3 regions of the Streptomyces sp. NPDC006259 genome follow, and region 3 is predicted to be linked to each of the others. Evidence: riboswitches for the same ligand, from Rfam matches in the RefSeq annotation. Region 3 holds a riboswitch; each other region holds the start of a gene.
The links. A riboswitch is a leader RNA that binds a small molecule or an ion and turns the genes downstream of it on or off. The one in region 3 is predicted to bind cyclic di-AMP.
Positions count from the first base shown of each region.

Region 1: it holds a riboswitch for cyclic di-AMP, as region 3 does, so the genes downstream of both, ACFYO5_RS27660 (M23 family metallopeptidase) here and ACFYO5_RS06760 (C40 family peptidase) in region 3, are expected to answer to the same signal.
Region 2: it holds a riboswitch for cyclic di-AMP, as region 3 does, so the genes downstream of both, ACFYO5_RS33755 (M23 family metallopeptidase) here and ACFYO5_RS06760 (C40 family peptidase) in region 3, are expected to answer to the same signal.

Region 1 covers NZ_JBIAHY010000006.1:687,517-697,649, reverse strand. The annotation lists gene ACFYO5_RS27685 (MFS transporter) at 631-2,055, shown strand; gene lhgO (L-2-hydroxyglutarate oxidase) at 2,108-3,346, shown strand; gene trmB (tRNA (guanosine(46)-N7)-methyltransferase TrmB) at 4,090-4,926, shown strand; gene ACFYO5_RS27670 (PrsW family intramembrane metalloprotease) at 4,978-6,390, shown strand; gene ACFYO5_RS27665 (aldo/keto reductase) at 6,422-7,366, opposite strand; gene ACFYO5_RS27660 (M23 family metallopeptidase) at 7,487-8,512, opposite strand; cyclic di-AMP (ydaO/yuaA leader) riboswitch at 8,520-8,679, opposite strand; tRNA gene ACFYO5_RS27655 (tRNA-Met) at 8,997-9,070, opposite strand; gene ACFYO5_RS27650 (dihydrofolate reductase family protein) at 9,137-10,133, opposite strand, start outside.
Region 2 covers NZ_JBIAHY010000010.1:141,797-151,929, forward strand. The annotation lists gene ACFYO5_RS33740 (GNAT family N-acetyltransferase) at 1-1,731, opposite strand, end outside; gene ACFYO5_RS33745 (HPr family phosphocarrier protein) at 1,910-2,191, shown strand; gene ACFYO5_RS33750 (GntR family transcriptional regulator) at 2,436-3,128, opposite strand; gene ACFYO5_RS33755 (M23 family metallopeptidase) at 3,314-4,069, opposite strand; cyclic di-AMP (ydaO/yuaA leader) riboswitch at 4,083-4,250, opposite strand; gene ACFYO5_RS33760 (M16 family metallopeptidase) at 4,564-5,952, opposite strand; gene ACFYO5_RS33765 (M16 family metallopeptidase) at 5,949-7,301, opposite strand; gene ACFYO5_RS33770 (DNA topoisomerase (ATP-hydrolyzing) subunit A) at 7,638-10,094, shown strand; gene ACFYO5_RS33775 (CobW family GTP-binding protein) at 10,091-10,133, opposite strand, start outside.
Region 3 covers NZ_JBIAHY010000002.1:121,489-129,703, reverse strand. The annotation lists gene ACFYO5_RS06765 (hypothetical protein) at 32-337, shown strand; cyclic di-AMP (ydaO/yuaA leader) riboswitch at 755-898, shown strand; gene ACFYO5_RS06760 (C40 family peptidase) at 902-1,375, shown strand; gene ACFYO5_RS06755 (ATP-binding protein) at 1,479-1,964, opposite strand; gene ACFYO5_RS06750 (helix-turn-helix domain-containing protein) at 2,178-3,038, shown strand; gene ACFYO5_RS06745 (DUF397 domain-containing protein) at 3,048-3,290, shown strand; gene ACFYO5_RS06740 (8-amino-7-oxononanoate synthase) at 3,345-4,472, opposite strand; gene bioB (biotin synthase BioB) at 4,624-5,835, shown strand; gene ACFYO5_RS06730 (adenosylmethionine--8-amino-7-oxononanoate transaminase) at 5,828-7,108, shown strand; gene bioD (dethiobiotin synthase) at 7,111-7,863, shown strand.

The DNA.
Region 1 (10,133 bases), on a different contig from region 3:
GGGATCCGGGAAGTGCGCCCGCGCGAGCGCCCCCGTGCCGATCAGGAGGGCTGGGTGAACTCCCGCGCGTGGGGCGGCGATCACCGCGTACACCCCCGCGTACGCGACGCGAATGCGCCCCCGATACGCTCCCCCAGAACGCCCTGAGTGCCCTGGATTTCCATGGTGGGAGGCGTATTCGCCGACGGAACGCAGGGGCGATTTTCAGCCAAATCCGGCGCGCCGCATTGTCCTTGGGACGCGCCCGCACACGCTCCGTCACAGTCGGCGCCCTCGGCCCTGCGCGTCGGTCCGGGAGGCGCGGAACGCCTCCCGGACCGCTCCGCCGCCCGCGGGGATTGTGGCGGCGGTGTCCCCCAGCCCACTGGATCCAGTACAGCGGGCCGACCCACGCACCGCCCATGGAAGCGCTCCCCCGGTGGCCGGAGTAGAGCGCACGGACGGGCGCACGGCCACACGTCGGGAGCACGCCGCAACCGTGCGTATGGGGACCCGTACTTCCGTACGGACCACAATCCCGCCAACCGGAAGAATGCCCCTTAACGCTTGGGATGCGGCGAACTACGCTGGGTTTACGAATGCCGCATGGTTATGCCAGCGCGGCAGCCGTCTGTGTCGAGGGGTGGCGCAATGTCCAGGGAGCAACGCGGGCCGAACGAGAAACTCGGCGCCGTTCTCGCCCTCGCGGGAATCAGCAACGCGGGACTCGCGCGTCGCGTCAACGATCTTGGCGCACAACGCGGGTTGACGCTTCGCTACGACAAGACGTCGGTGGCGCGCTGGGTGTCGAAGGGCATGGTGCCGCAGGGCGCCGCGCCGCACCTCATCGCGGCCGCCATCGGCCAGAAGCTCGGCCGGCCCGTGCCGTTGCACGAGATCGGACTGGCGGACGCGGACCCCGCGCCCGAAGTGGGCCTGGCCTTCCCCAGGGACGTCGGTCAGGCCGTGCGCTCGGCGACCGACCTGTACCGGCTCGACCTGGCGGGGCGCCGGGCCGGCTCGGGGGGCATCTGGCAGTCGCTGGCCGGTTCGTTCGCGGTGAGCGCGTACGCGACGCCCGCCTCACGGTGGCTCATAACCCCGGCCGACAGCTCGGTGGCGCGCGAGGTGAACTCCGCCGAGGCCTCCGGCGCCCCGCTCAAGGTCGGCCACAGCGACGTGCGCAAACTGCGGGAGGCCGCCGAGGACGCCAGGCGCTGGGACTCCAAGTACGGCGGGGGCGACTGGCGTTCGTCCATGGTGCCGGAGTGCCTGCGGGTGGAGGCGGCACCGCTGCTGCTCGGCGCGTACTCCGACGAGGTCGGCCGCGCCCTGTTCGGCGCTTCCGCCGAACTGACCCGCCTCGCGGGCTGGATGGCCTTCGACACCGGCCAGCAGGAGGCCGCCCAGCGCTACTACATCCAGGCGCTGCGCCTCGCGCGCGCGGCCGCCGACGTGCCCCTCGGGGGATACGTCCTGGCATCGATGTCCCTCCAGGCGACCTACCGCGGCTTCGGCGACGAGGGCGTGGACCTCGCCCAGGCCGCCCTGGAGCGCAACCGGGGCCTGGCCACGGCGCGCACGCTGAGCTTCTTCCGCCTCGTCGAGGCACGCGCCCATGCGCGCGCGGGGGACGCCCAGGCCGCCGGCGCGGCGCTGAAGGCCGCCGAGAGCTGGCTGGAGCGGGCCCGCGACGGCGACCACGACCCGTCCTGGCTCGGTTTCTACTCCTACGACCGTTTCGCCGCCGACGCCGCCGAGTGCTACCGCGACCTGAAGGCGCCACGCCAGGTGCGGCGTTTCACGGAGCAGGCGCTCTCGCAGCCGACGGAGGAGTTCGTACGCTCGCACGGCCTGCGGCTCGTCGTCTCGGCGGTCGCCGAGCTGGAGTCGGGCAATCTGGACGCGGCCTGCGCGCAGGGCGTGCGGGCGGTCGAGGTGGCCGGCCGTATCTCGTCCGCCCGCACCACCGAGTACGTCAAGGACCTCCTGCACCGCCTGGAGCCGTACGGCGACGAGCCGCGCGTGGTCGAGCTGCGCGAACGGGCCCGGCCGCTGCTGATGACGCCGGCCTGAGCCGGCCGCTCCGGTGGCGCCCCCCGGGTTTGAAGGCATTGTCAGTGGCGCAGTGCACTATCGAAGCCGGGAGGTGGTGACAGTGCGGGCGATCGGCTACGACTGCGACGTGCTGGTGATCGGAGGCGGGATCGTCGGCCTGTCGACGGCGCACGCGATCAGCCGTGCCGCGCCGGGCACGAGCGTGACGGTGCTGGAGAAGGAACCGGGCCCGGCCCGTCACCAGACGGGCCGCAACAGCGGCGTCATCCACAGCGGCGTCTACTACCGCCCCGGCTCCCTCAAGGCGCGCTACGCGGTCCGGGGCTCCGCCGAGATGATCAAGTTCTGCGCGGAGTACGGCATCCCGCACGCCGTCACCGGCAAGCTGATCGTCGCGACGGACCGGGCGGAGCTGCCCCGCCTGCACGCCCTCGCCCAGCGCGGCCGGGAGAACGGGATCGCGGTCCGCGAGCTGGGTCCCGCCCAGATCGCGGAGTACGAGCCGGAGGTGACCGGCCTGGCGGCGATCCACGTCGGCACCACCGGCACCTGCGACTTCACCGCGGTCGCCCGGCAGCTCGGTGAGGCCTCCGGCGCGGACATCCGCTACGGCACACGGGTCGTCCGGATCGACCGCCGCGCCGACCGCGGTGTGGCCGTCCGCACCGCGCGCGGGGACGTCGTCCGCGGCCGCGTCCTGGTGAACTGCGCCGGGCTACAGTGCGACGAGATCGCCCGCCTGACCGGCGACGAGCCCGACGTCCGCATCGTCCCCTTCCGCGGCGAGTACTACGAGCTGGCCCGCCAGGATCTGGTGCGAGGCCTGGTCTACCCGGTCCCCGACCCGGCCTTCCCCTTCCTCGGCGTGCACCTCACCCGCGGCCTGGACGGCAGCGTCCACGTCGGACCCAACGCGGTCCCGGCCCTCGCCCGGGAGGGGTACGGCTGGGGAGTCGTACGCCCGCGGGAGGCCGCGGCGACGGCGGCCTGGCCGGGCGCCTGGCGCCTGGCCCGCCGGCACTGGCGCCACGGCCTGGGGGAACTGCACCGGTCCGTGTCCAAGCGCGCCTTCGTGGAGGAGGTGCGCCGTCTGCTGCCCGCGGTCAACGCGCAGGACCTGGTCCGCGCGACCCCCGGCGTCCGCGCGCAGGCCGTCCGGCGGGACGGCTCCCTGGTGGACGACTTCCTCATACGACGGTCCCCGCGCGCGATCCACGTACTGAACGCCCCCTCCCCCGCGGCGACGGCGTCCCTGCCGATCGGCCGGGAGGTGGCCCGCAGGGCACTGGAGGCGCTGGAGCCGCTGTAGGCGGGCACCGGGGCCCGGCGCGCGTGGCGGGCCGATGCCCGTGGCGGGCCGTAGGCGGCCCGAGCAGGCGCATACCCGCGGCCCAGCGCAGGGGCGCCGCAGGCGGGCACCGGCGGCCCGAGCAGGCGCATAGCCGCGGCCCAGCGCAGGCGGCACGCGCGGCCGACGTGGACGGATGCCCGTCCGCGGCCCCGCAGCACGACGCGGGCGGGCGCCTGCGGACCGGCTCAGGCCGGCGTGCGCACTGCGACAGCCCGGCACGGACGGGTGTCCGCGGCCCGACCTAGACGGACGTCCGTCCGCCCGTCCGCGAACCGCAGCACGACGCGGGGCCGCCTGTTGACCGGCTCAGGCCGACGTCCACACTCCGACAACCCGGCGCAGACGGGTGTCCGCAACCCGATGGGTGTCCGGCCCGCCCCGGTCACCAGGTCACCTACGCACCCCGGTCACCCGCCCACCGCCGCCCGCGAGCAGGTCCGCCCCCGGCGTGCCCCGCCACCCGCAGGGTTTCGGCGTGCAGACCTTCCGACACTCACCGGACAGCGGCACATCGAAACAGCCGGACAGCCAGACAGCCGGACACCGGCACAACCGCGCAGCCGGACACCGGCACAACCGCGCACCGATGGGGCGGGACGCCGCGCGAGGTGGCCGTGGGTCCGGTGCGACGGGGGGCGGACGCGCCCTCACCCCCGTCGGCCCGACCCACCCCCCTCGTCGCCCGTAAAATCGATCCCACTGTGTCTGATTCGTTGAGCGCCCCAGAACCTCCCAGGCCCGCCCTCGGTGATCATCACCCCGGCGAGTCCGTCCGCCGTACCCGTGCCAAGGGGGAGCCGCGCTTCCCCGACGGTCCGAGCGCCGATCCCGCCGGGTCGCACTTCGAGCGGCGGATCAGGAGCTTCCAGCCGCGGCGCAGCCGGGTCACCGCGGGGCAGGCCGACGCCCTCCAGCGGCTGTGGGCGAAGTGGGGCCTGGACATCGACGGGCACAGCGTCGACCTCGCCGAACTCTTCGGCAACGACAACCCGGTCGTCCTGGAGATCGGCTTCGGCATGGGTGAGGCGACCGCGCAGATGGCGGCCGCCGACCCGGAGACGAACATCCTCGCCGTCGACGTCCACACCCCCGGCCAGGGCAACCTCCTCAACCTCGCGGACCGGGGCGGCCTGACGAACGTCCGCGTCGCCAACGGGGACGCGATCATCCTGCTCCGCGAGATGCTTCCGCCCGACTCCCTCGACGGCGTGCGCGTCTACTTCCCCGACCCCTGGCCCAAGAAGCGCCACCACAAGCGGCGTCTCCTCCAGCCGGAGTTCCTCGACCTCGCCGCGACGCGGCTGAGAACGGGCGCGATCGTGCACTGCGCGACCGACTGGGAGCCGTACGCGGAACAGATGCTCGAGGTGCTCACCGCGCACCCCGACTTCGTCAACACCCAGGCGGACGGCGGGTTCTCGCCGCGCCCCGGCTTCCGGCCGCTGACCCGTTTCGAGGGGCAGGGACTGGACAAGGGTCATGTCGTGAACGACCTGCTCTTCCGCCGCGTACGGCACGAGGGTCGCCGGGATCACTGACCAGCCGAAATCCCCACCACAGCCGTCCTCTCCGTCGTTAGGGTCGATGCCGTGGCCACCAGCTCCCCGTTCCCACCGCTTCCCCCTCACCCGCCGCACCCGGGCGGCCCGGCCGAGGGCGGTGTGCTGCGGCACGCGCACTGGTGGCAGCACAAGTGGGTCCGTTACGGCGCGCTGATCACGCTGCTCGCCCTGTCGGGGCTGGTGATCCTCGCCCTCGTCCGTGAGGAGACGGGCACCGAGGGGTTCCTGGTCGGACTGGGGCTCGCGATCCTTCCCGTGCCCCTGCTCATAGCCGCCTTCCGCTGGCTGGACCGGGTGGAACCGGGCCCCTGGCGGAACCTGGTCTTCTCCTTCTCGTGGGGCGCGTGCGCGGCGGCGCTGATAGCGATCGTCGCCAACAGCTTCGCGGTGCGCTGGATAGCGACGGCGACGGCCGACCCGGTCCACGCCGACACCCTGGGCGCGACGGTGATCGCGCCCGTCGTCGAGGAGTCCGCCAAGGCGGCGGCCGTCCTCCTCGTGTTCCTGTTCCGCAGGCGGGACTTCACCGGGATCGTCGACGGGGTGGTGATAGCCGGGATCACCGCCACCGGCTTCGCCTTCACCGAGAACATCCTCTACCTCGGCAACGCCTTCGGCACCGACCAGCTCGCCGGGGACGGCGGTATCGCCTCCGTCACCGTGGCGACGTTCTTCGTGCGCGTCGTCATGTCGCCCTTCGCGCACCCCCTGTTCACGGTCCTCACCGGCCTGGGCTTCGGCATCGCCGCGCTGTCCGGGGAGCGCCAGCGCGTGCGGCGCGTGGTGCTCCCGCTGTGCGGCCTGCTGCTCGCGATGCTCATGCACGCCCTGTGGAACGGCTCGGCGACCTTCGGCGAATGGGGTTTCTTCGCCGTGTACGGAGCGTTCATGGTGCCCGCGTTCGGGGTGCTGACCTGGCTGGTGGTGTGGACACGCCAGCGCGAACTGGGCACGGTGCGCGATGAGTTGCCCGCCTACACGGCCGCCGGCTGGCTCGGCCCCGCAGAGCCGTACGCCCTCGGCTCGATGCGGGCGCGCAGGCTGGCCCGGCAGTACGCCCGACGGCACCTGGGCAGGCCCGCGGGACGGCAGGTGGCGCAGTACGAGGCCTACGCCACGTCTCTCGCGTTCCTGCGGCACCGCGGGCGCGAGGGGCGGGGCGGCGCCGACTTCGTCGTACGGGAACGGGAGTTGCTGAACGAGCTGTGGCGGCGCCGGGAGGTGGCCCGGCCGGCCCTGGAGCACGCGTCCCGGCTGGCCGCGCCCGCCCCCCTGCCGGTCTACGGGGCGTACGGCCTGCAAGGGGCGTACGGGTATCCGATGGGGGCGGCGCACCCGGCGCAGGGGTACCACGGGTACTACGGGTACGCCGGATCCACCCCGCCGCACCCGTACTCGCCGTACACGCCGTACGCGCCACACACCCCGCACCAGTCCTGAGCGGGGTGCGGCCCGTCCGGCTCCCCGTCTCCTACGCGGAGGCCTCCGTGAGGCGGGCGATCTCCGCCTCCGTCAGTTCCAGGTCGGCCACCGCCAGCAGTGCCGGGAGTTGCTCCACCGTGCGGGCGGAGGCGATCGGCGCGGCGACGGTCGGCTGCGCGGCGAGCCACGCCAGGGCCACCGTGGCGACCTCGGCGTCATGGGCGCGGGCGACCTCGTCCAGGGCGGTGAGCACCTTCTGCCCCCGCTCGGTGCCCAGGTGCTTGGCGGCGCCCTGGGCGCGGGCGCTGTCCACCGTCGCACCGGGGCGGTACTTGCCGGTGAGGAAGCCGGACGCCAGCGCGTAGTACGGCACGGCGGCGAGGCCGGACGCGGCGACGAGGTCCTGGAGCGCGCCCTCGTAGGTGTCGCGGGAGACCAGGTTGTAGTGGGGCTGGAGTGCCACGTACCGGGCCAGGCCCTCGCGGTCGGAGAACTCGAGTGAGGCCCGCAGGCGTTCGGGGGAGATGTTGGAGGCGGCGATGTGCCGCACCTTGCCCGCCTTCACCAGTTCGTCGAGCGCGCCGACGATCTCCTCGACGGGCACCTCGGGCTTGTCGAAGTGGGTGTAGTAGAGGTCGATGCGGTCGGTGTCCAGGCGCCGCAGGGAGGCGTCGGCGGCGGCCTTGATGTTGGCGGCGCTCAGCCCTGGGTGGTCGGGGTGCTGGCTGACCTTGGTGGCGATCACGATGTCGTCGCGGTTGCCGCGGGCCTTCACCCAGTTGCCGATGATGGTCTCGGATTCACCGCCACTGTTGCCCTCGGCCCACGCCGAGTACGAGTCGGCGCTGTCCAGGAAGTTGCCGCCGCCTGCCGCGTAGGCGTCGAGGACGGCGAAGGAGGCCGCCTCGTCCGCGGTCCAGCCGAAGACGTTGCCGCCGAGGGCGAGCGGGAAGACCTCCAGGTCGGAGGAGCCGAGCTTGCGCAGAGAAGTCATGCCTTATGACAACACCCTGGCCGGAGGCGCGCATTCCGCGCCTCCGGTCAGGGTTCACGAACATCCGGGAAACATCCGGGCGTAGACCTCACCGACCCCCGTGACACTCCCCGGAAGACCTCAGGGGGTGAGCCCCTTGGACCGCAGCCAGGCGGCCGGGTCGATGCCGCTGCTGCTGCCGCCCGGGTGGACCTCCAGGTGGAGGTGGGCACCGGTGACGTTGCCGGTGGCGCCGACGCGGCCGATGATGTCGCCGGTGGCGACCTTCTGGCCGACGCTGACGCTGATGGAGGACTGGTGGGCGAACCACAGCTCGGTGCCGTCGTCCAGGGTGAGCACGGTCTTGTACCCGTACGACCCGTCGTAGCCGGCGGAGGTGATGGTGCCGTTGTGCACGGCCTTGATGAGCGTGCCGGTGGGGGCGGCGAAGTCAAGGCCGGTGTGGTACCCGGAGGACCAGTAGGCGCCGGCCTGGCCGAAGGTCGAGGTGATCGTGTACGAGGAGGTCGGCAGCGTGAACTGCTTGGCCAGCTCGGCGAGGCGCTCGGCCTCCGCCTTCTTGGCGGCTTCCTCGGCGGCCTTCTTCCTGGCGGCCTCGGCCTTGGCCGCGGCGGCCTTCTCGGCCTTGGCGGCGGCGTCGGCGGCGGCCTTGGCCGCGGCGGCCTCGGCGGCTTCCTGCGCCTTGGTCTCGACCTGTGTCTGCTGCGACTCGGCCTGCGCCATGATCCGGTTGCGGAGCGCCTCACCGGCGTCGGCACCGCTGTCCGCGCGGTCGTCGGCGACGGTCTCGGCGCCGAAGGTGCTGAGCGCGGGCGCCGTCTCCTCGGGGGTGTCGTCGTCCGAGATGAGGGAACCCACCGAGGGAAGGTCCGGCATGGAGATGGAGACCGGCGACTTGCCGGTGTTGGCGCTGGCCATGCCCGCGCCGCCGACGGCAGCGATGACACCGACGCCGAGAACGGTGGAGCTGCGGGCGAGTCCGCCGCGCTGCTTGGCGACGCGGTGCTTACCGCGCACCGGGCGAACGGAGTCCGCGGTGGGGTTCCATTCCTCCCAGGGGCCCTCGTCGGTGCGGTAGGTGCCGTAGCCGAAGGTCTGCTGGGCGGGCACGGTGGGGGCTTCTGGGGCAGGCCGGTTGGACGCCACGCGGGCGTGCTCCTTTCCTTCCGTCGCCTACCGGGTTAGCTGACGGGTTCGGAGCGGGAAGGTCTCCTACGCGCGTATACCGGCCGTGACTGTACGGCGGCTTACGCGAGATTCACCCCAAGTTGGTGGTTCCCCGGTTCCCTTGCGGGATTCGACGCGTGCGCGCGGAGCCGACTCTTGTGCCGGCTGGGACGACCGCGCTGCGTTATCGAACGTTAATAGACCTGGGCGCATGATTCCAAGCCGTTCTGCTTGATCAACAACATTTCTGGCCTGGACTTTCGGCCCAGGACCGCTGAAAAACGGGCGAGTTGACCGACCGCCGGAACACCTCAGGAGTCACCCGGGTTTTTGATGGTGACTCAGATGTGATCACAGGGCTCCCGAGCGATCACCCTGCGTGACGGCTCCTGCGGCGACGCCGCCCGCCGAACGCACCGAAGGCCGGAATCCCATGATCAGGATTCCGGCCTTCGGCCTTGAGTAGCGGGGACAGGATTTGAACCTGCGACCTCTGGGTTATGAGCCCAGCGAGCTACCGAGCTGCTCCACCCCGCGTCGGTGTGACACCAGTCTACGCCATGCGGGGGATGCCCAGAACCACGGTCGGACGCGGGGGCTCGATCAGGGGGTCCGTCGGAGCAGATGCCCGTTCGGCGCCTTCGCCTGGTCCCCGTACTCCGGAAGGACGACGACGTCCGCTCCGGCGGCGGTGAGCAGGCCGCTGCCGTCGGCATCGGTGACGAAGGTGTCCGGCTCCCGCCAGGCCGTCACGACCCGGCGCACGCCCGCGTCGAGGATGAGGCGGGCGCACGGGGCGGGCCGGGAGGAGCGCCGGGCGCAGGGCTCCAGGCTGCTGTAGACGGTGGCGCCGGCCAGCCGGGGGTCGGCGGCGTCGATCTTGGCGAGGGCCGCCTCCTCGGCGTGGACGACGGGATCGCCCGCCTCGCGGGAGTGGCCGCGCGCCAGCTCCGTGCCGTCGGCCGCCACCACGACCGCGCCGACACTGAAGGCGGTCCGCGACGGCGGACAGGCGGCGGCCAGCTCACAGGCGAGGGCCAGCCAGTGCCGGTCGGCGGCGGCGGGGAGCGGGCCGGTACCGGGTGCGGTGGGCTCGTACGACATCAGGACGACGTCCTCGATGCGCCGGGTCCCGACCAGCCGCAGGCGCCCGCCCTGATAACCGCCGGGGCCGAAGAGCCGGGGCGCGTCCGGGTCGCCCACGAACAACGGTGCCAGGACGAGCTGGAGTTCGTCGGCGAGGCCCTCCTGGAGGAGCTGGGTGTGGACGGTCCCGCCGCCCTCGACCATCAGGCGCCGTACGCCCCGTACGTCGTGGAGGTGTTCCAGGAGCCGGCGCCAGTCGAGGTGGGCGCCCAGCGGCACGACGTCGGTCGCGCGCCCGAGACCGAGGGCACGGGCGCGGTCCGCGCCCGTCCGCGTCGTGTAGAGGACCTTGTGGCCACCGGTGTGCCAGAACCGGGCCTCCGGGTCCAGCTCTCCGGAACCGCTGACCGTCACCTTGAGGGGGTACTCCGGCTTGCCCGCGGCGACCCGTGCGGCACGGCGGCCGGGCGAGTTGACCAACAGGCGCGGGTTGTCGGCGCGGATCGTGCCGGCC
Region 2 (10,133 bases), on a different contig from region 3:
CGCTTCGCCGATCGCCGGGATCGCCGTCACCACGACCGCGTCGCACGTCTCGTCGGCCAGGGCGTGCGCCAGGGCGGCGTGGAAGTCCTGGGCCGACGCCTCGGTGGTGAGGTCCAGCGGCGGCTGCGGGCGCAGGCCCTCGGAGAGGCACGCGTCGTACGTCAGCAGCCCCAGCGACTCGGAATTGCCGAGGATGGCCACGCGCGGGCCGCCCGGCAGCGGCTGGCGTGCCAGCAGCAGGCCAGCGTCGACCAGTTCGGTGATGGTGTCCACGCGGATCACCCCGGCCTGCCGCAGCAGGGCCGACACCGTGGCACGGGGCAGCCGGGTGGCGCGTACGGCGTGGCCCTGCGGGGCGGAGCCGGCGCCCTGGACGACCACCAGCGGCTTGGCCGCCGCGGTGCGGCGGGCGAGACGGGTGAACTTGCGCGGATTGCCGATGGACTCCAGGTACATGAGGGCGACGTCGGTGTCGGGGTCGTCGTACCAGTACTGGAGGACGTCGTTGCCGGACACGTCCGCGCGGTTGCCGGAGGAGACGAACGTCGACACACCCGTGACTCCGGTGACGCCGCCGCCGCGCCGGTGCAGCCGGGACAGCAGGGCGACGCCGATCGCGCCGGACTGGGCGAACAGGCCGATCCTGCCCGGCCGGGGCATCTGCGGGGCCAGTGACGCGTTCAGCCGTACCCGGGGGGAGGTGTTGATGACCCCGAAGGCGTTGGGCCCGATGATCCGCATCCCGTACGCGCGCGCGTGCCGGACGAGTTCGCGCTGGCGCTCGCGCCCGTCGGTGCCGCTCTCGGCGTACCCGGCGGCGAGGACGACGAGTCCCTGTACGCCGTGCTCGCCGCACTCGGTGACGACGTCGGGCACGTGCTCGGCCGGGACGGCCACGACCGCGAGGTCGACGTGCCCGTCGATGTCACGCACCGAGCGGTGGGCGGGCACGCCGTCGAACTCTTCGAGGTCCTCGGGGAACGCCTTGTTCACGGCGTACAGGTCCCCGGTGAAGCCCGCGTCCCGGAGGTTCCCGAGGACGCTGCGGCCCACGCCGCCGGGGGTGCGGCCGGTGCCTATGACGGCGACCGATCCCGGTGCCAGCAACCGTCGCACGGAGTGCGCCTCGGCGCGCTGTTCCCGCGCGCGTTGCACGGCCAGGGAGCGTTCGGTGGGTTCGAGGTCGAACTCCAGGCGGACGACGCCGTCCTCGAAGCTGCGCTTCTGGGTGTAACCGGCGTCCGTGAACACCTTGATCATCTTGTTGTTGGCGGGGAGCACCTCGGCGGCGAACCGCCGGATGCCGCGCTCGCGCGCGACGGCCGCGACGTGTTCGAGGAGGGCGGAGGCGACGCCCCGTCCCTGGTGGGCGTCCTGCACGAGGAAGGCGACCTCGGCCTCGTCGGCGGGCGAGGTGGCGGCCATGCCGTCGGCGCCGATGCGGTCGTAGCGTACGGTGGCGATGAACTCGCCGCCCACCGTGGCCGCGAGTCCCACCCGGTCCACGAAGTCGTGGTGCGTGAAGCGGTGGACGTCCTTCGCGGACAGTCGCGGGTAGGGCGCGAAGAAGCGGTAGTACTTCGACTCGTCCGACACCTGCTCGTAGAAGCTGACCAGGCGCTCGGCGTCATCGACGGTGATGGGGCGGACGCGCGCGGTGCCGCCGTCGCGCAGCACCACGTCGGCTTCCCAGTGGGCGGGATACTCGTGGCGGTCCGACGCGCTCTGCATGGGGCCCAGACTACGGCTCGCGTACGACAACGGCGCGAGGCAGTCTGTGGTGGGACGGAGGTCGGATCGAGGCCGCGATCCGACCACCACACGGGACGGGACACACGGACCGTCCCTCACACGCTTCACGTGTGGAACACTGGTCTAGACAACCTGAAACAGTGAAGGGCAGCATCACATGGCTGAGCGCCGCGTCAACGTCGGCTGGGCCGAGGGCCTCCACGCCCGCCCCGCCTCCATCTTCGTCCGAGCCGCCACGGCCGCAGGCGTCCCGGTGACGATCGCCAAGGCGGGCGGGGACCCCGTCAACGCGGCCTCCATGCTGGCCGTCCTCGGCCTGGGCGCCCAGGGCGGCGAGGAGATCGTCCTCGCCTCCGAGGCCGAGGGTGCGGACGCCGCTCTCGACCGGCTGGCCAAGCTGGTCGCCGAGGGTCTCGAGGAGCTTCCCGAGACCGTCTGAGCCGGCTGTCGCTCACAGCAGGTACGAAAGCCGCGTCACCCGATCCTGGTGACGCGGCTTTCGCGGTTTCCGGGGCGGGGAATTGCCGGACCCGTCGGGAAAGGTGCCTGCGCGAGCGAGGGGCATGCGAACGGCGGAGGAAGAGTGCGTCACCCGAGCGCGCCACCCGGAATGCGGGGCGGCCTAAAAACGGCAGCGGAAATACCTCTCCGCCGAATTCTCTTCTTTGTATACGGCCCTCGTGTTAATGCCGAAGTCCGGACATGTTTACGACGTGTTGCGAAGTCCTCACACGGTCCTGGCGGTCACCGCCCGAAAAGCGCAGTCGGTGCGCGGAGGTCGCGCGCTCGGTGTGCAGGGCCGTGACCGCCCGCGCGCGCTCCGCGTCGCCGCGCGCCACGGCGTCCACGATCGCACCGTGCTCCCCCCAGGACTCCACCGGACTGGCCGGCGCGTCAACCGCGTACATCCAGGAGATCTTGTGGCGCAGCTGGGTGAGCGTCGAGGTCAGGGCGTGGCTGCCGGAGGCCTGCGCGAGAGTCTCGTGGAACCAGCCCCCCAGGGAGCGCAGATCCTCGCTGTTGCCCCGCCTGGCACGCTCCTGGCCCAGTCGGACGAGGCCGCGCAGCACCTTGAGATGCGCCTCGGTGCGTCGCTGGGCGGCCCGGGCGGCGCCGAGCGGCTCCAGGAGCATGCGCATCTCCAGCAGGTCGGCGGCCTCCGGCTCGGTCGGTTCGGCGACGCACGCGCCCGCGTGCCGCCGTGTGACGACGAAGCCCTCCGCCTCCAGCGTGCGCAGGGCCTCCCGGACCGGGACGCGCGAAACGCCGTAGCGGCGGGCGAGGAGTTCTTCGGTGAGGCGGCTGCCGCGCTCGTAGACACCCGCGACGATGTCGTCCCGGATGGCCGTGCACACCGAGTGCGCCGGAATACGCATGACCGACCTCCGCCTTAATCCCCGTGAAACGTCGACGATTGACGTGTGTTCCGTGACTCTATTGCAATCAGCGGGAATTTCCGATGGCGGGCCGGAATCCATGGATATTTTTTGGACAGCACGGTCCCTGAAACGACGAAAGCCCCGGCCGTGTGGGCCGGGGCGATACGGTGTGTCGCGTCTCGTCAGATGCGCACGCCGTGCGTGCGGAGGTAGGCGACCGGATCGATGTCCGAGCCGTACTCCGGGCTGGTGCGGGCCTCGAAGTGCAGATGCGGGCCGGTGACGTTGCCGGTGGCGCCGGAGAGGGCGATCTGCTGGCCGGGGGCGACCTTCTGGCCCACCGAGACGCCGATGGACGAGAGGTGACCGTACTGGGTGTACGTGCCGTCGTTCATCCGGATCACGACCTGGTTGCCGTAGGCGCCGCCCCAGCCGGTCTCGACGACGGTGCCGAGGCCCACCGCGTGCACCGGGGTGCCGGTGGAGGCGTGGAAGTCGATGCCGGTGTGGCTGCCGGAGGACCACAGGGAGCCGCCGGAACGGTAGCCCGTGGAGACGTAGGAGCCGCTGATCGGCGAGACGAAGGTGTTGAGGCGCTCGCGCTCGGCCGCACGGGCGGCGCGGACCCTGGCCTCGCGCTCCGCCTTGACCTTCGCCGCGGCCCGGGCGGCGGCCTCCTTGCGCGCGGCCTCCTCCAGGGCGGCCTGCTTCTGGGCGGCGGCCTGGTCGTCGATCCGCTCGGCGACCGTGTCGCCGACGGCGACGACCGGGATGAGGCCGGTCTGCTCTACGGGGCTCTCCGCGGCGAGGGCGGGGCTGGAGGCGACGGTGCCGATGACGCCGGTGGTGGTGAGCGCCGCGATACCCGCCACGCGGGCGGTGGTGCGCTTCATCCGGCTGGGACGACGGTGCTTCCCGGTGGCGCAAGTGGACGCCATGAAGTTGAGCGGTCCTTTCCTTCCCTCTCGCCTACCGGGTTAGCTGACGGGTTCGGAGCAGGAAGGTCTCCTACGGACCCCCTCGCGACGTGCGCGGGCGTCCGATTCACCCCAGGGACTGCCTAGTTGGGTCCCCGGCTCCCCTGGCTCGCGCCATGCGGGGACTCGGCGATGACTGTCCGGTGCCGCGGATGCGGCGCACTGCCTGACGAACAGCCCGGTCGAAAGTAGACGCGGCGGCCTTCAATCCCCAAACAGAACGCGGCTTTTGTAGCGCATGCCACAGGGCAGACAGGCAGCCTCTCCCTCAATTCGGACATCAGGGAGCCCTGGTGACACATCCGTCCACCAGGGCTCCTGCGCGCGTGGCGCCGCGGTTGCCGCTCGCTCCGCGCCGCCACCGCGCGTCGTTCCTGCTCGGTGATCGTTCCTGCTCGGCGGTCCCGCTCCGTGTTTCCGCTTCACGGTCCCGCCGCGCCTGCCCGCTCCGCGACCTACTCCGCGGAGACCACCTTCACCTCGCCGATGCCGAGGGCTTCGACCGGCGCCTTGATCGCGGCCGCGTCGCCGACCAGGACCGTCACCAGACGGTCCACCGGGAAGGCGCTCACGACCGCCGCGGTGGCCTCGACGGTGCCGGTCGCGGCGAGCTGCTGGTACAGCGTCGCCTGGTAGTCGTCCGGCAGGTGCTGCTCGACCTGGTCGGCGAGCGTGCCGGCGACAGCGGCCGCCGTCTCGTACTTCAGGGGCGCCACCCCGACGAGGTTCTGCACGGCGACGTCGCGTTCGGCGTCGGTCAGACCCCCCTCGGCGAGAGTGCGCAGCACCTTCCACAGGTCCTCCAGTGCGGGACCGGTGTTGGGGGTGTCGATGGAACCGCTGATGGCGAGCATCGCGGCGCCCGAACCGTCCGGCGCGGACCTGAGGACCTGGCCGAAGGCGCGCACGCCGTAGGTGTAGCCCTTCTCCTCGCGCAGCACGCGGTCCAGCCGGGAGGTGAGGGTGCCGCCGAGGCAGTAGGTGCCGAGCACCTGGGCGGGCCATACGCGCGCGTGCCGGTCGGCACCGATGCGGCCGATCAGCAGCTGTGTCTGGACGGCGCCGGGGCGGTCCACGATGACGACCCGTCCGGTGTCGTCGGCGGTCACCGGCGGCACCGGCCGCGGCTCGGCCGTGGATCCCGTCCAGGCACCCAGGGTGGAGGCGAGGAGCGCGTCGAGGTCGACTCCCGTGAGGTCGCCGACGACGACGGCGGTGGCCGTGGCGGGACGGACGTGCTTCTCGTAGAAGGCGCGTACGGCGGCGGAGTCGATCTTCTCGACCGTCTCCGCGGTGCCCTGGCGCGGCCGCGACATGCGCGCCGTCGCCGGGAACAGCTCCTTGGACAGCTCCTTGGCCGCGCGCCGGGAGGGGTTGGCCAGCTCGTGCGGGATCTCGTCCAGGCGGTTGCGGACGAGGCGCTCGACCTCGCCGTCGGCGAACGCCGGCGCCCTCAGGGCGTCCGCGACGAGGCCGAGGGCCTTGGCCAGGCGGGAGACCGGAACCTCCAGGCTGAGGCGGACGCCGGGGTGGTCGGCGTGCGCGTCGAGGGTCGCGCCGCAACGCTCCAGCTCGGCGGCGAAATCCTCGGCGGAGTGCTTGTCGGTGCCCTCGGAGAAGGCCCGCGCCATGATCGTGGAGACCCCGTCGAGGCCGGCCGGCTCGGCGTCCAGGGGCGCGTCGAGGATGACCTCGACGGCGACGACCTGCTGTCCGGGGCGGTGGCAGTGCAGGACGGTCAGACCGTTGTCGAGCGTTCCGCGCGCGGGGGCGGGGAAGGCCCAGGGCCTGGCTTCGCCCGCGCGGGGCTGGGGGTGGAAGTCCATCGCGGCTAGCTCGGTCACTTGGCCGCCTCCTCGTTCTCGTCCTCGTCGGCGGGGTTCTCGGCGGGCTCGGTGGGCTCGTAGACCAGCACGGCTCGGTTGTCGGGGCGCAGACGGGCCTTGGCGACCTCCCTGACCTCGTCGGCGGTGATGTCCAGCACTCGCTGGACCGCGGTCAGGGCGAGCTGCGGGTCACCGAACAGCACCGCGTACCGGCACAGTTCGTCGGCACGGCCGGCGACGGTGCCGAGACGGTCCAGCCACTCGCGCTCCAACTGGGCCTGGGCCCGCTCCATCTCCTCGTCCGTGGGGCCTTCCTCGGCGAACCGGGCCAGCTCCTCGTCGATGGCCGTCTCGATGACGGGCACCTCGACGTCGCCGGACGTCTTGACGTCCAGCCAGCCGAGGGACGGCGCGCCGGCCAGGCGCAGCAGGCCGAAACCGGCCGCCACGGCCGTACGGTCGCGGCGGACCAGGCGGTTGTAGAGGCGGGAGGACTCGCCGCCGCCGAGCACGGTGAGCGCGAGGTCGACCGCGTCGCACGCGCGTGTGCCGTCCTCCGGCAGGCGGTAGGCGGCCATCAGGGCACGCGCCGGGACCTCCTCCTCGACGACCTCGCGCAGTTGCTCGCCGATGACGTCGGGCAGGGAGCCGTCACGGGGCCGGGGCTTGCCGTCATGGGCGGGGATGGAGCCGAAGTACTTCTCGATCCAGGCGAGCGTCTGCTCCGGGTCGATGTCGCCGACGACCGACAGGACGGCGTTGTTGGGCGCGTAGTAGGTGCGGAAGAACGCGCGCGCGTCCTCCAGCGTCGCCGCGTCCAGGTCGGCCATCGAACCGATCGGCGTGTGGTGGTAGGGGTGACCCTCGGGGTAGGCCAGAGCGGTCAGCTTCTCGAACGCCGTGCCGTAGGGGACGTTGTCGTAGCGCTGACGGCGTTCGTTCTTGACGACGTCGCGCTGGTTCTCCATCGACTCGTCGTCCAGCGCGGCCAGCAGCGAGCCCATGCGGTCCGCCTCCAGCCAGAGGGCGAGCTCCAGCTGGTGGGTGGGCATGGTCTCGAAGTAGTTGGTGCGCTCGAAGCTGGTCGTGCCGTTGAGCGAGCCGCCCGCGCCCTGGACCAGCTCGAAGTGGCCGTTGCCCTTGACCTGGGCGGAGCCCTGGAACATCAGGTGCTCGAAGAGGTGAGCAAGGCCGGTACGGCCCTTGACTTCGTGGCGTGACCCGACGTCGTACCAGAGACACACCGCCGCGACGGGGGTCAGGTGGTCCTCGGAGAGCACCACGCGCAGGCCGTTGGCCAGGCGGTGCTCGCTCGCTGTCAGTCCCCCGGAACCTGCCTGGGCTGTGGCCGTGTGACCCATGGGCATGTACGTCCTTCCGATCGCGGACGCGGTCGTCGAAACCGCGATTTTCCTGCCGGTCCTGCCACTGTATGCAAGCGTGCGGAGCGGCGGCGAAGTTCCCGGGCGGCGTACGCCGAGAGCGAGATCGCGTAGCCTGCGGACAGCCGTGGACGAGGTGCCTCTCCGGCCGGTCCGGTCGCCGACGCCCGGGCCCTGGGACGCGCTGTCAGTGCCACGGTCCACAATGGTCCGCGTAGATCCCGTCACACGCCTCAGCAAGAGTGAGCCGAAGGGCGCGCGCCGACACCGACGTGAGCGCCCCGCAGGCGAGCGACCAGGAAACAGGAGGAGCCGGCAGCGATGGCCCGCCGCAGCACGAAGACCCCGCCGCCCGACGACTCGTACGAGGAGCGCATCCTCGACATCGACGTCGTCGACGAGATGCAGGGCTCCTTCCTCGAGTACGCGTACTCGGTCATCTACTCCCGCGCCCTGCCGGACGCCCGTGACGGCCTCAAGCCCGTCCACCGCCGCATCGTCTACCAGATGAACGAGATGGGCCTGCGCCCCGACCGCGGATACGTGAAGTGCGCGCGCGTCGTCGGCGAGGTCATGGGCAAGCTGCACCCGCACGGCGACGCGTCGATCTACGACGCCCTGGTGCGCATGGCGCAGCCGTTCTCCATGCGCGTGCCCCTGATCGACGGCCACGGCAACTTCGGCTCGCTGGGCAACGACGACCCGCCGGCCGCCATGCGGTACACCGAGTGCCGTCAGGCCGCGGCGACGAGCCTGATGACCGAGTCCATCGACGAGGACACGGTCGACTTCTCCCCGAACTACGACGGCCAGGAGCGGGAGCCGGTGGCGCTTCCCGCCGCCTTCCCGAACCTCCTGGTCAACGGCGCCTCGGGCATCGCCGTGGGCATGGCCACGAACATGCCGCCGCACAACCTGGGAGAGGTCGTCTCGGCCGCCCGCCACCTGATCCGCTTCCCCAACGCGGATCTGGACACGCTGATGAAGCACGTCCCGGGCCCGGACCTGCCCACCGGCGGCCGGATCGTCGGCCTCTCCGGGATCAGGGACGCCTACGAGACGGGCCGCGGCACCTTCAAGATCCGCGCCACGGTGTCGGTGGAGACCGTGACGGCCCGCCGCAAGGGCCTCGTCATCACCGAACTGCCCTTCGCGGTCGGCCCCGAGAAGGTCATCGCCAAGATCAAGGACCTGGTCGGGTCGAAGAAGATCCAGGGCATCGCCGACGTCAAGGACCTCACCGACCGCGCGCACGGGCTGCGCCTGGTCATCGAGATCAAGAACGGCTTCGTGCCCGAGGCCGTCCTGGAGCAGTTGTACAAGCTGACGCCCATGGAGGAGTCCTTCGGCATCAACAACGTGGCGCTGGTGGACGGCCAGCCGCTCACGTTGGGCCTGAAAGAGCTGCTCGAGGTCTATCTCGACCACCGCTTCGAGGTCGTCCGGCGGCGCAGCGAGTTCCGCCGCACCAAGCGCCGCGACCGTCTGCACCTGGTGGAGGGCCTGCTCACGGCGCTCGTCGACATCGACGAGGTCATCCGTCTGATCCGCTCCAGCGACAACAGCGCCCAGGCCAAGGAGCGCCTGATCGAGCGCTTCTCCCTGTCGGAGATCCAGACCCAGTACATCCTCGACACGCCGCTGCGCCGGCTGACCAGGTTCGACCGGATCGAACTGGAGGCGGAGAAGGAGAGGCTCAACGAGGAGATCGCCGAGCTGACCCGGATCCTCGAGTCGGACGCGGAACTGCGCAAGCTGGTCTCGGCCGAACTGGCCGTGGTGGCGAAGAAGTTCGGCACCGACCGTCGTACCGTCCTGATGGAGTCGGCGGGCACGCCGGCCTCCACGGTGCCGCTCCAGGTCGCCGACGACCCGTGCCGGGTGCTGCTCTCCTCGACGGGCCTGGTGGCCCGCACGGCGAACGCCGAGCCCTTCGCGGAGGACCCGGACGCCCGCCGCACCAAGCACGACGTGATCGTGTCGGCGGTGCCGGCCACCGCGCGCGGGGAGATCGGCGCGGTGACCTCGGCGGGCCGACTGCTGCGGATCAACGTCGTCGACCTGCCGCAGCTGCCGGACACGGCGTCGGCACCGAACCTCTCGGGCGGCGCTCCGCTGGTGGAGTTCGTGACCCTGGAGGGCGACGAGACGGTGGTCTGCCTCAGCACGCTCGACGAGTCCTCCCCCGGCATCGCGCTCGGCACGGAGCAGGGCGTCGTCAAGCGGGTGGTGCCCGACTATCCGACCAACAAGGACGAGCTGGAGGTCATCACCCTCAAGGAGGGCGACCGCATCGTCGGCGCGGTCGAACTGCGCACCGGCGACGAGGACCTGGTCTTCATCACGGACGACGCCCAGCTGCTGCGCTACCAGGCCTCCCAGGTCCGCCCGCAGGGCCGCCCGGCCGGGGGTATGACGGGCATCAAGCTCACCGACGGCGCGAAGGTGATCTCCTTCGCGGCCGTGGACCCGGCGGCTGACGCGGTGGTCTTCACGGTCGCGGGCTCGCGCGGCACCCTGGACGACTCCGTCCAGACGACCGCCAAGCTCACCCCGTTCGACCAGTACCCGCGCAAGGGGCGCGCGACCGGCGGCGTGCGCTGCCAGCGGTTCCTGAAGGGCGAGGACTGTCTGTCCCTGGCGTGGGCGGGTCCCGTCCCGGCGCGGGCCGCGCAGAAGAACGGCACACCGGTCGACCTGCCGGAGATCGATCCGCGGCGGGACGGTTCGGGTGTGTCACTGGGCAAGCCGGTGTCGGTGGTCGCCGGCCCGATCTAGGCCTGCTCTGCGGTCGTCTCGACGGCTTCCTCGACGGCG
Region 3 (8,215 bases):
GGCGGCGCGCCGGACGCGGGGTGAGCCGCCGATGCTTCCCGAACTGCCACCGCTGCCCGCGCTGACGAGCGCCGAGGCCGAGCTGATCGACCGTTACCTGGAGGTGGTCGACCTGGTCGGCCGCATCAACCCGGCCCGGCCGGGCGACACCTACGGCGGACTGCGGGCCGCCCAGGCACTGGTGAGCCGGGCGACCGCGCTGCGGGACGCGCTGACCCTGATGCACCAGCGGGGCGAGAGCGAACTGCACGCGCCGACCCTCGCGCGGGCGCTGCGCGTCCTCGACGGGGAGCGCCGGACGGCGCGCGTCACGATGCCGCCGCTCTCCGACAGTTGACCCTCGTCCGTCCGGGCGTGGCGGACGGCGTCCGGGTGCCTCGCGTCCGGACCGGGACTCAAACGGACCAAACGGCGTACCCCTGTTCGGAGTATCCGGGACGGCGCCTCCGACCCCCATAAGTTGCGCCGAGGACGGCGAAAGTGGGCGGAATCCGGGGTTCCTTCGCTGGTCGGAGGCCCTGTGGCACCTTGACACCTGATCGAACATCAGGGTGTCCACCCGAACGGGTGAGTGGTGAGTAACCCCACAAATCCCCGGTTCCGTTGGGATTTTCGGACATCGGTGAGCCAAGATCCCTGACTGACGACAAGCCCCCGCCACAAGCGGCGGGGCGGTCCGGGCGGACGCCGAGTCCTGCCGCCGCCCGGATGCCCGAGTCGACAGAAGTGCATCGGCAGGAGTGGAGGACCCGAGCAAGCCGGGTCGCCGGACCGGTCGTCCCCGCCAGGGGAGGCACCGGGCCGAGCAACCCTTGGGGTGAAGCCGCGTCAGCGGCCGGGCAACTTCGCCAGCCCGAATCCGACAGGTCATCCTTCACAGGCGGCTGACGAAGGGTTGCGCATGACTGCGCTCAATCGTGTCCCGTCGCTCATGGCCCGGGCCGGTACGGCCTCGGCGTTCGCCATCGCCGCCGTCGGCGGCTCGATCGTGGTCCCCGGTGTCGCCGCCGACGCCGCGGCCGCCACACCGGCGACGAAGGCATTGAAGATCGCGGCCTCGAAGAAGGGCTCCCCGTACCGGTACGGGGCCACCGGACCGAACAGGTTCGACTGCTCCGGGCTGACGCTGTACTCGTTCAAGAAGGCCGGCAAGAAGCTGCCGCGCACGGCAGCCCAGCAGTACAACAAGACGCGCCACATCTCCGCCGGCAGCCGCAAGGCCGGGGACCTGGTCTTCTTCCACTCGGGGTCGAGCGTCTACCACGTCGGGATCTACGCCGGTAAGGGCAAGATCTGGCACTCCCCGAAGACCGGGGACGTGGTGCGGCTGCAGAAGATCTGGACCAAGAGCGTCTGGTACGGCCGGGTCAAGTGACCTCCCGGGGCGGTGACGGCGTCCTGACGCGCCGCCACCGCCCCGGGTTCCGTGCCCGGCCCGCGAGGGGCGCTCCGTGGCTCAGGGCGGCCCCTGGGGCCCGTCAGGGCTCCTGCCGGACCACCGCCGTCACCGGCACCCCGCTCGCGGTGGGTTCGGCGGGCTCGACGGGGACCGTCCAGGGCAGCTCGATGAAGACGGTCTTGCCGCCCTCGCGCGTGGGGCGGACCCGCAGCCTTCCGCCGCACTCCGCGGTCAGCCATCTGATGATCACCAAGCCTCGGCCGTTGTCCTGCTGGACGGCGGCCGGCAGTCGTTGGGGGAAGCGCGGGTGACTGTCGGTGACGCCGATGTGGAGCCGCTCGTCGCGGTCGAGCACGAGGTCCACCGTGAAGGTGGGCGACTGCCCGAAGGTGTGCTGTACGGCGTTGGTGGCCAGCTCCGAGACGATCAGGCGGACGGTGTCGGCAAGCTCCGCGGCGGTGGGGAGACCCCACCGCGCGAGGGTGTCGAGCACGTAGGTGCGGGCAGTGGACACCGAGGCGGGATCGCTCGGCAGAGTGACGGATGCTTCCAGGTGATCTGCCATGGCGACGTCGTCCCTTTCCCACGGGACCGGAGTCCAACACGGTGCGGATGGTTCGAGTACGGTCCCGGACTGGTGCTTCGCCGCCAGAGTGCCATCACCGCGCCGGTCACGCGTGGCGATCCACCAACATGTGCATATATCTGTCGCTCGATGCGGTGAACTCTGCTAGGGCAGAGCGTATTTGCACGGCCCGGAGGGAGTAAGGAGGATCCCATGCAGCACGGTCCCGCGGTGCGCCGCCGAAAGCTGGGCGCCGAACTGCGGGCGCTGCGCGCCCGCGCGGGGCTCACCAGTGGTGAGGCGGCCAGGCTCGTGGGCTGGCACCAGTCGAAGGTGAGCCGGATCGAGACCGGCACCAGTGGCACGAAACCGGCCGATGTGCGGTTACTCCTCGACGCCTACCGCGTGGACGACGCTCAGCTGCGGGGACTGATGCTGGCGTTGGCCGGATCGGTCGAGGGTGACGGCCGGGAGCACTGGTGGCACGCCTATCGCGGGGTCCTGCCGCCCACCTACCGGGACTTCATCAGCCTGGAGTCGCAGGCGAGCGCGATGCGCACCCTGGAGACGACCGTCGTGCCGGGCCTTCTGCAGACTCCCGCGTACGCCCGTGAAGTGACCCGGGCCGCGGTGGAGGGCCTCGACGAGGAGCGGCTGGACACGCTGGTGGAGGTGCGGCTGGCCAGGCAGGGCGTGTTGCGGGCCCGGCCGCCGCTGGAGATGGACGCGGTGCTCGACGAGGCGGTGCTGCGGCGGGAGGTGGGCGGTCCGGAGGTGATGGCCCATCAGCTGGAACGGCTGAGGGAGGCGGCGCGGCTGCCCCAGGTCAGGCTCCAGGTGCTGCCGTTCAGCGCCGGGGCGCACATCGGTGTCACCGGCTCTTTCGTTATCTTCTCATTTGCGAGCGCTTCTGATCTGGATGTGGTTGTTCTCGACCACTTGACGAGTAGCCTCTACCTCGAGCGGAAAGAAGACCTCCAGGCCTACACCGAGGCCTTCAACGCCCTTCGGGCACACGCGCTTTCGCCCGGGGACTCACTGGACTACCTCGCCGCGATAGGTGACGGCGCGTAGGGAGGCACCATGACCGCACTGCCTCGGAACGTACCTTCCAGCACCGATCCGCCCGCGCTCCCCGACCCTCGGGGTCTGCGGTGGCTGCGCAGCAGCTACAGCACGGGAGCCAACAACTGCGTGGAGACGGCCCGCCCGGACACCGGGCCGTGGGCCGGTCTGCTCGCCGTACGCGACTCCAAGGACCCGGCCGGGCCCGCGCTGCTCTTCTCCCCCGGGAGCTGGACGGACTTCACGGCCGCCTTCCGCTGAGCGCGGCCCGCCGACCAGCCACCGTCGAGCGGCGCACGGCCGTGTCACGCCGACTCACGGCCGCGTCTCGCCGATCACTCGTACAGCGCGTTCGATCTGGCCCTCACCGAGGTCCGCGCGGGCGGTCAGCCTCAGGCGTGAGACGCCGTCGGGCACGGAAGGAGGACGGAAGCAGCCCACGGCCAGGCCCGCCGCCCGGCAGTCCGCCGCCCAGCGCACGGCCTCCTCCGGGGACGGAGCCCGCACGGAGACGACCGCGGCGTCCGGACGCGCCGCTTCCAGACCCGCGGCCGTCAGGCGCGCGTGCAGCTCGCCCGCGACCGCACGCGCGCGTGCCGCGCGTCGCGGCTCACGGCGCAGCACCGCCAGGGCGGCCAGGGCCGCGCCCACCGCCGCCGGGGCGAGGCCGGTGTCGAAGATGAACGTCCGGGCCGTGTTGACCAGGTGGTCGATCACGCGCGCGGGGCCGAGCACGGCGCCGCCCTGACCGCCCAGCGACTTGGACAGCGTGACCGTGACGACGACGTCGTCCGCGCCCGCGAGTCCCGCCGCGTGCGGCGCGCCGCGGCCGCCCGCGCCGAGGACTCCGAGGCCGTGGGCGTCGTCGAGGACCAGCCCGGCGCCGTGCTCCCGGCACGCCTCGGCGAGGGCGGCCAGCGGGGCCGCGTCCCCGTCGACGGAGAAGACCGTGTCCGAGACCGCCACGGCCGGGCCGTCGCACGTGCCCAGGGCCTTGCGCACGGCGTCCGGGTCGGCGTGCGCGACGACCTGCGTCGTACCGCGGGCCAGCCGGCAGCCGTCGATGAGCGAGGCGTGGTTGCCCGCGTCCGAGACGATCAGGGAGCCGTGCGGGGCGAGCGCGGTGACCGCGGCGAGGTTGGCGGCGTAGCCCGAGGAGAAGACGAGGGCCGCCTCGAACCCGCAGAAGTCGGCCAGTTCCCGCTCCAGCTCGGCGTGCAGCTCGGTGGTGCCCGTCACCAGCCGCGATCCGGTCGCGCCGCCGCCCCAGGTCCGGGCGGCCCGCGCCGCGCCCTCGGTGACCTCGGGGTGGCGGGCCAGGCCCAGATAGTCGTTGCCGGCGAGGTCGAGAAGCGGCGAGTCGGCCGGACGGGGGCGCAGGGTCCGTACGAGTCCGGCGCTCCGGCGCGCCCGCGCCCGCTCGTCGATCCAGCCGAACGCCATGGCTCGTCCTCCGGGGAATTTGTAGGCAGTGGACAGACACTAGCCGCACGTCGGGTATCCCATGGTGTGGCGATACCCACACGTCGAATGCCCTCTGTTGTACGAACTCTCCCTGGCCCGCGAACGGGTCGGTAAGACAGGATCGGCTCTCATGGACCTGCTGAACACGCTGGTGGACAAGGGGCTTCGGCGCGAACTGCCGACCCGTGAAGAGGCGCTGGCCGTCCTGGCCACGTCCGACGACGACGTGCTCGACGTGGTGGCCGCGGCCGGGAAGGTACGCCGTCACTGGTTCGGGCGACGGGTGAAACTCAACTACCTCGTCAACCTGAAGTCGGGTCTGTGCCCGGAGGACTGCTCCTACTGTTCGCAGCGGCTCGGCTCCACGGCCGGGATCCTGAAGTACACCTGGCTCAAGCCCGACGAGGCCTCGAGGGCCGCCGCCGCGGGGCTGGCCGGGGGCGCCAAGCGGGTCTGCCTCGTGGCGTCCGGGCGCGGCCCGACGGACCGGGACGTCGACCGGGTGTCGGAGACCATCAAGGCGATCAAGGACCAGAACGAGGGCGTCGAGGTGTGCGCCTGCCTGGGGCTGCTCTCCGACGGTCAGGCCGAGCGGCTGCGCGAGGCGGGCGCGGACGCCTACAACCACAACCTGAACACGTCCGAGGAGACGTACGCGGACATCACGACCACCCACACGTACGCCGACCGGGTGGACACCGTGCGGAAGGCGCACACGGCCGGTCTGTCGGCCTGCTCGGGGCTGATCGCCGGCATGGGCGAGTCGGACGAGGACCTGGTCGACGTCGTCTACTCGCTGCGCGAACTGGACCCGGACTCCGTCCCGGTGAACTTCCTGATCCCGGTCGAGGGCACCCCGCTGGCCAAGGAGTGGAACCTCACCCCGCAGCGCTGCCTGCGCATCCTGGCCATGGTGCGGTTCGTCTGCCCGGACGTGGAGGTGCGCATCGCGGGCGGCCGTGAGGTCCATCTGCGCTCGATGCAGCCGCTCGCCCTGCACCTGGCCAACTCGATCTTCCTCGGCGACTACCTCACCACCGAGGGACAGGCCGGCCGGGCCGACCTCGACATGATCGCGGACGCCGGGTTCGAGGTGGAGGGCGCGGACCAGGTCACCCTGCCGGAACACCGGACCGGCGCCGGCTGCGCAGCGCACGGGGGCTGCGGCTCCCACGGGTCCGACGGCGGCTGCGGAGCGCACGAGGGCGCCGGCGGCTGCGGAGCGCACGAGGGCGCCGGCATCCGTGGGTCGGCTCCCGCCCCGCGGGGGAACGAGGCCCGTACGGATCTGGTCGCCGTCCGCCGCCGGGGCGCCGGGACGGACCTCGCGCCCAATGCCTGAGCCGGCCGTGTCCGAACTGCTGGACCTCGACCGGCGGCACGTGTGGCATCCGTACGGTCCGATGCCGGGCCGGGTGGACCCGCTCGTCGTGGAGTCGGCGAGCGGGGTGCGGCTGCGACTCGCGGACGGCTCGGGCGAGCTGGTCGACGGCATGTCGTCCTGGTGGTCGGCGATCCACGGCTACAACCACCCGGTCCTCAACGAGGCCGCGCGGGCCCAGCTCGGGCGGATGAGTCACGTGATGTTCGGCGGCCTCACCCACGAGCCCGCCGTACGGCTGGCGAAGCTGCTCGTCGACCTGTCGCCCGAAGGGCTGGAGCATGTGTTCCTCGCCGACTCGGGGTCGGTGTCGGTCGAGGTCGCCGTGAAGATGTGCCTCCAGTACTGGCGCTCGCTGGGCCGCCCCGGCAAGCGGCGGCTGCTGACCTGGCGCGGCGGCTATCACGGCGACACCTGGCAGCCGATGTCCGTGTGCGACCCCGAGGGCGGGATGCACGACCTGTGGACCGGGCTCCTGCCCCGGCAGGTCTTCGTCGGTCCGCCGCCCGCCGAGTACGACGAGACCTACGCGCGTGAGCTGCGCGCCGCGATCGGACGGCACGCCGACGAGCTGGCCGCGGTGATCGTGGAGCCGGTGGTCCAGGGCGCGGGCGGGATGCGGTTCCACTCCCCCGCGTATCTGACGGTGCTGCGCGAGGCGTGCGACGAGCATGACGTGCTGCTGGTGTTCGACGAAATCGCCACCGGCTTCGGACGTACGGGCGCGCTGTTCGCCGCCGGTCATGCCGGGGTGACCCCGGACGTGATGTGTGTCGGCAAGGCGCTGACCGGCGGGTATCTGACCATGGCCGCGGCCCTGTGCACGACGCGGGTCGCCGACGGCATCTCGCGGGGCGAGGTGCCGGTGCTGGCCCACGGTCCGACGTTCATGGGCAATCCGCTGGCCGCGGCGGTCGCCTGCGCCTCGATCGAGCTGCTCCTCGGGCAGGACTGGCTCGCGGAGGTCCGTCGGATCGAGGCGGGGCTGCGGGAGGGACTCGCCGCGGCCGCGGACCTGCCGGGCGTGAAGGACGTGCGGGTCCTCGGCGCCATCGGGGTCGTCCAGCTCGACCACGACGTGGACATGAGGGCGGCCACGGAGGCCGCCGTGCGCGAGGGCGTATGGCTGCGGCCGTTCCGCGACCTCGTCTACACGATGCCTCCGTACGTCACCGGGGACGAGGACGTGGCGCGGATCGCGCGAGCGGTGTGCGCGGCGGCACGGGAGGGATGAACATGCCGATCCTGGTGATCACGGGAACGGGCACGGAGGTCGGCAAGACCGTCACGACCGCGGCCGTCGCCGCGGCCGCGCTGGCGGCGGGCCGCTCGGTGGCCGTGCTGAAGGCCGCGCAGACCGGCGTACGGCCGGACGAGCGCGGTGACGCGGAGGAGGTCGCGCGGCTGGCGGGCGACGTCAGGGCCGCCGAACTCGCCCGCTATCCGGAGCCGTTGGCGCCGGCGACGGCGGCCCTGCGGGCGGGGATGGTGCCCGTGCGCCCGCGTGAGGTCGCCGACGCGGCGGCCAAGCTGGCCACCGAGCACGACCTGGTCCTCGTCGAGGGGGCCGGTGGGCTCCTGGTGCGGTTCGACGAGGCGGGCGGCACGCTGGCCGACGCGGCCGAGCTGCTGCGGGCGCCGGTGCTGGTGGTGGCCTCGGCGGGCCTGGGCACGCTGAACACGACCGACCTGACGGCCCGGGAACTGCGGTCGCGCGGTGTGGAGTTGCTCGGGGTGGTGATCGGCTCCTGGCCCGACTCCCCCGACCTGGCGATGCGGTGCAACGTCACCGATCTGCCGGACGTCGCCGGCGCCCCGCTGCTCGGCGCGCTGCCCGCCGGGTCCGGGGCGCTGCCCCCCGCCGAGTTCCGTAGGGCCGCGCCCGGCTGGCTCGCCTCTCGGCTGGACGGGACGTGGGAGGCGGAGACGTTCCGGAGACGGACGGAGCCCCCTGACTGGAGCTGGCCCGCGGAATCGCGCCGGGGCTAGGGCTGCTCGTGCGGATCGTGCCCGGCTCGCGGGGTCCGGCACCGCACCCGGCCACGCGGGTGACGGTCGGTGGTGCGGGGCCGGGGTAGCCGCGCGGGTGACCCTCGATGATGCGGGGCCGGGTAGCCGCGCGGGTGACCCTGGATGATGCGGGACCGAGGGTGGGGCGGGTGGTGATCTCGCGGTGCGTCGCGTCCCCTCCGGCCGCGCGGCCGGTGGCCGCTGGGCGGTCGGACGGGACTCCGGCCGGGAGCGGGCGCCGCCGTCGCCGCCGTCCGGCCCCCGGGTGGCCCCAGCCGCCGCCCGGGCCCCACGTGTCCCCACCGGTCCAGCGGCGCGCGGACCGTGCCGG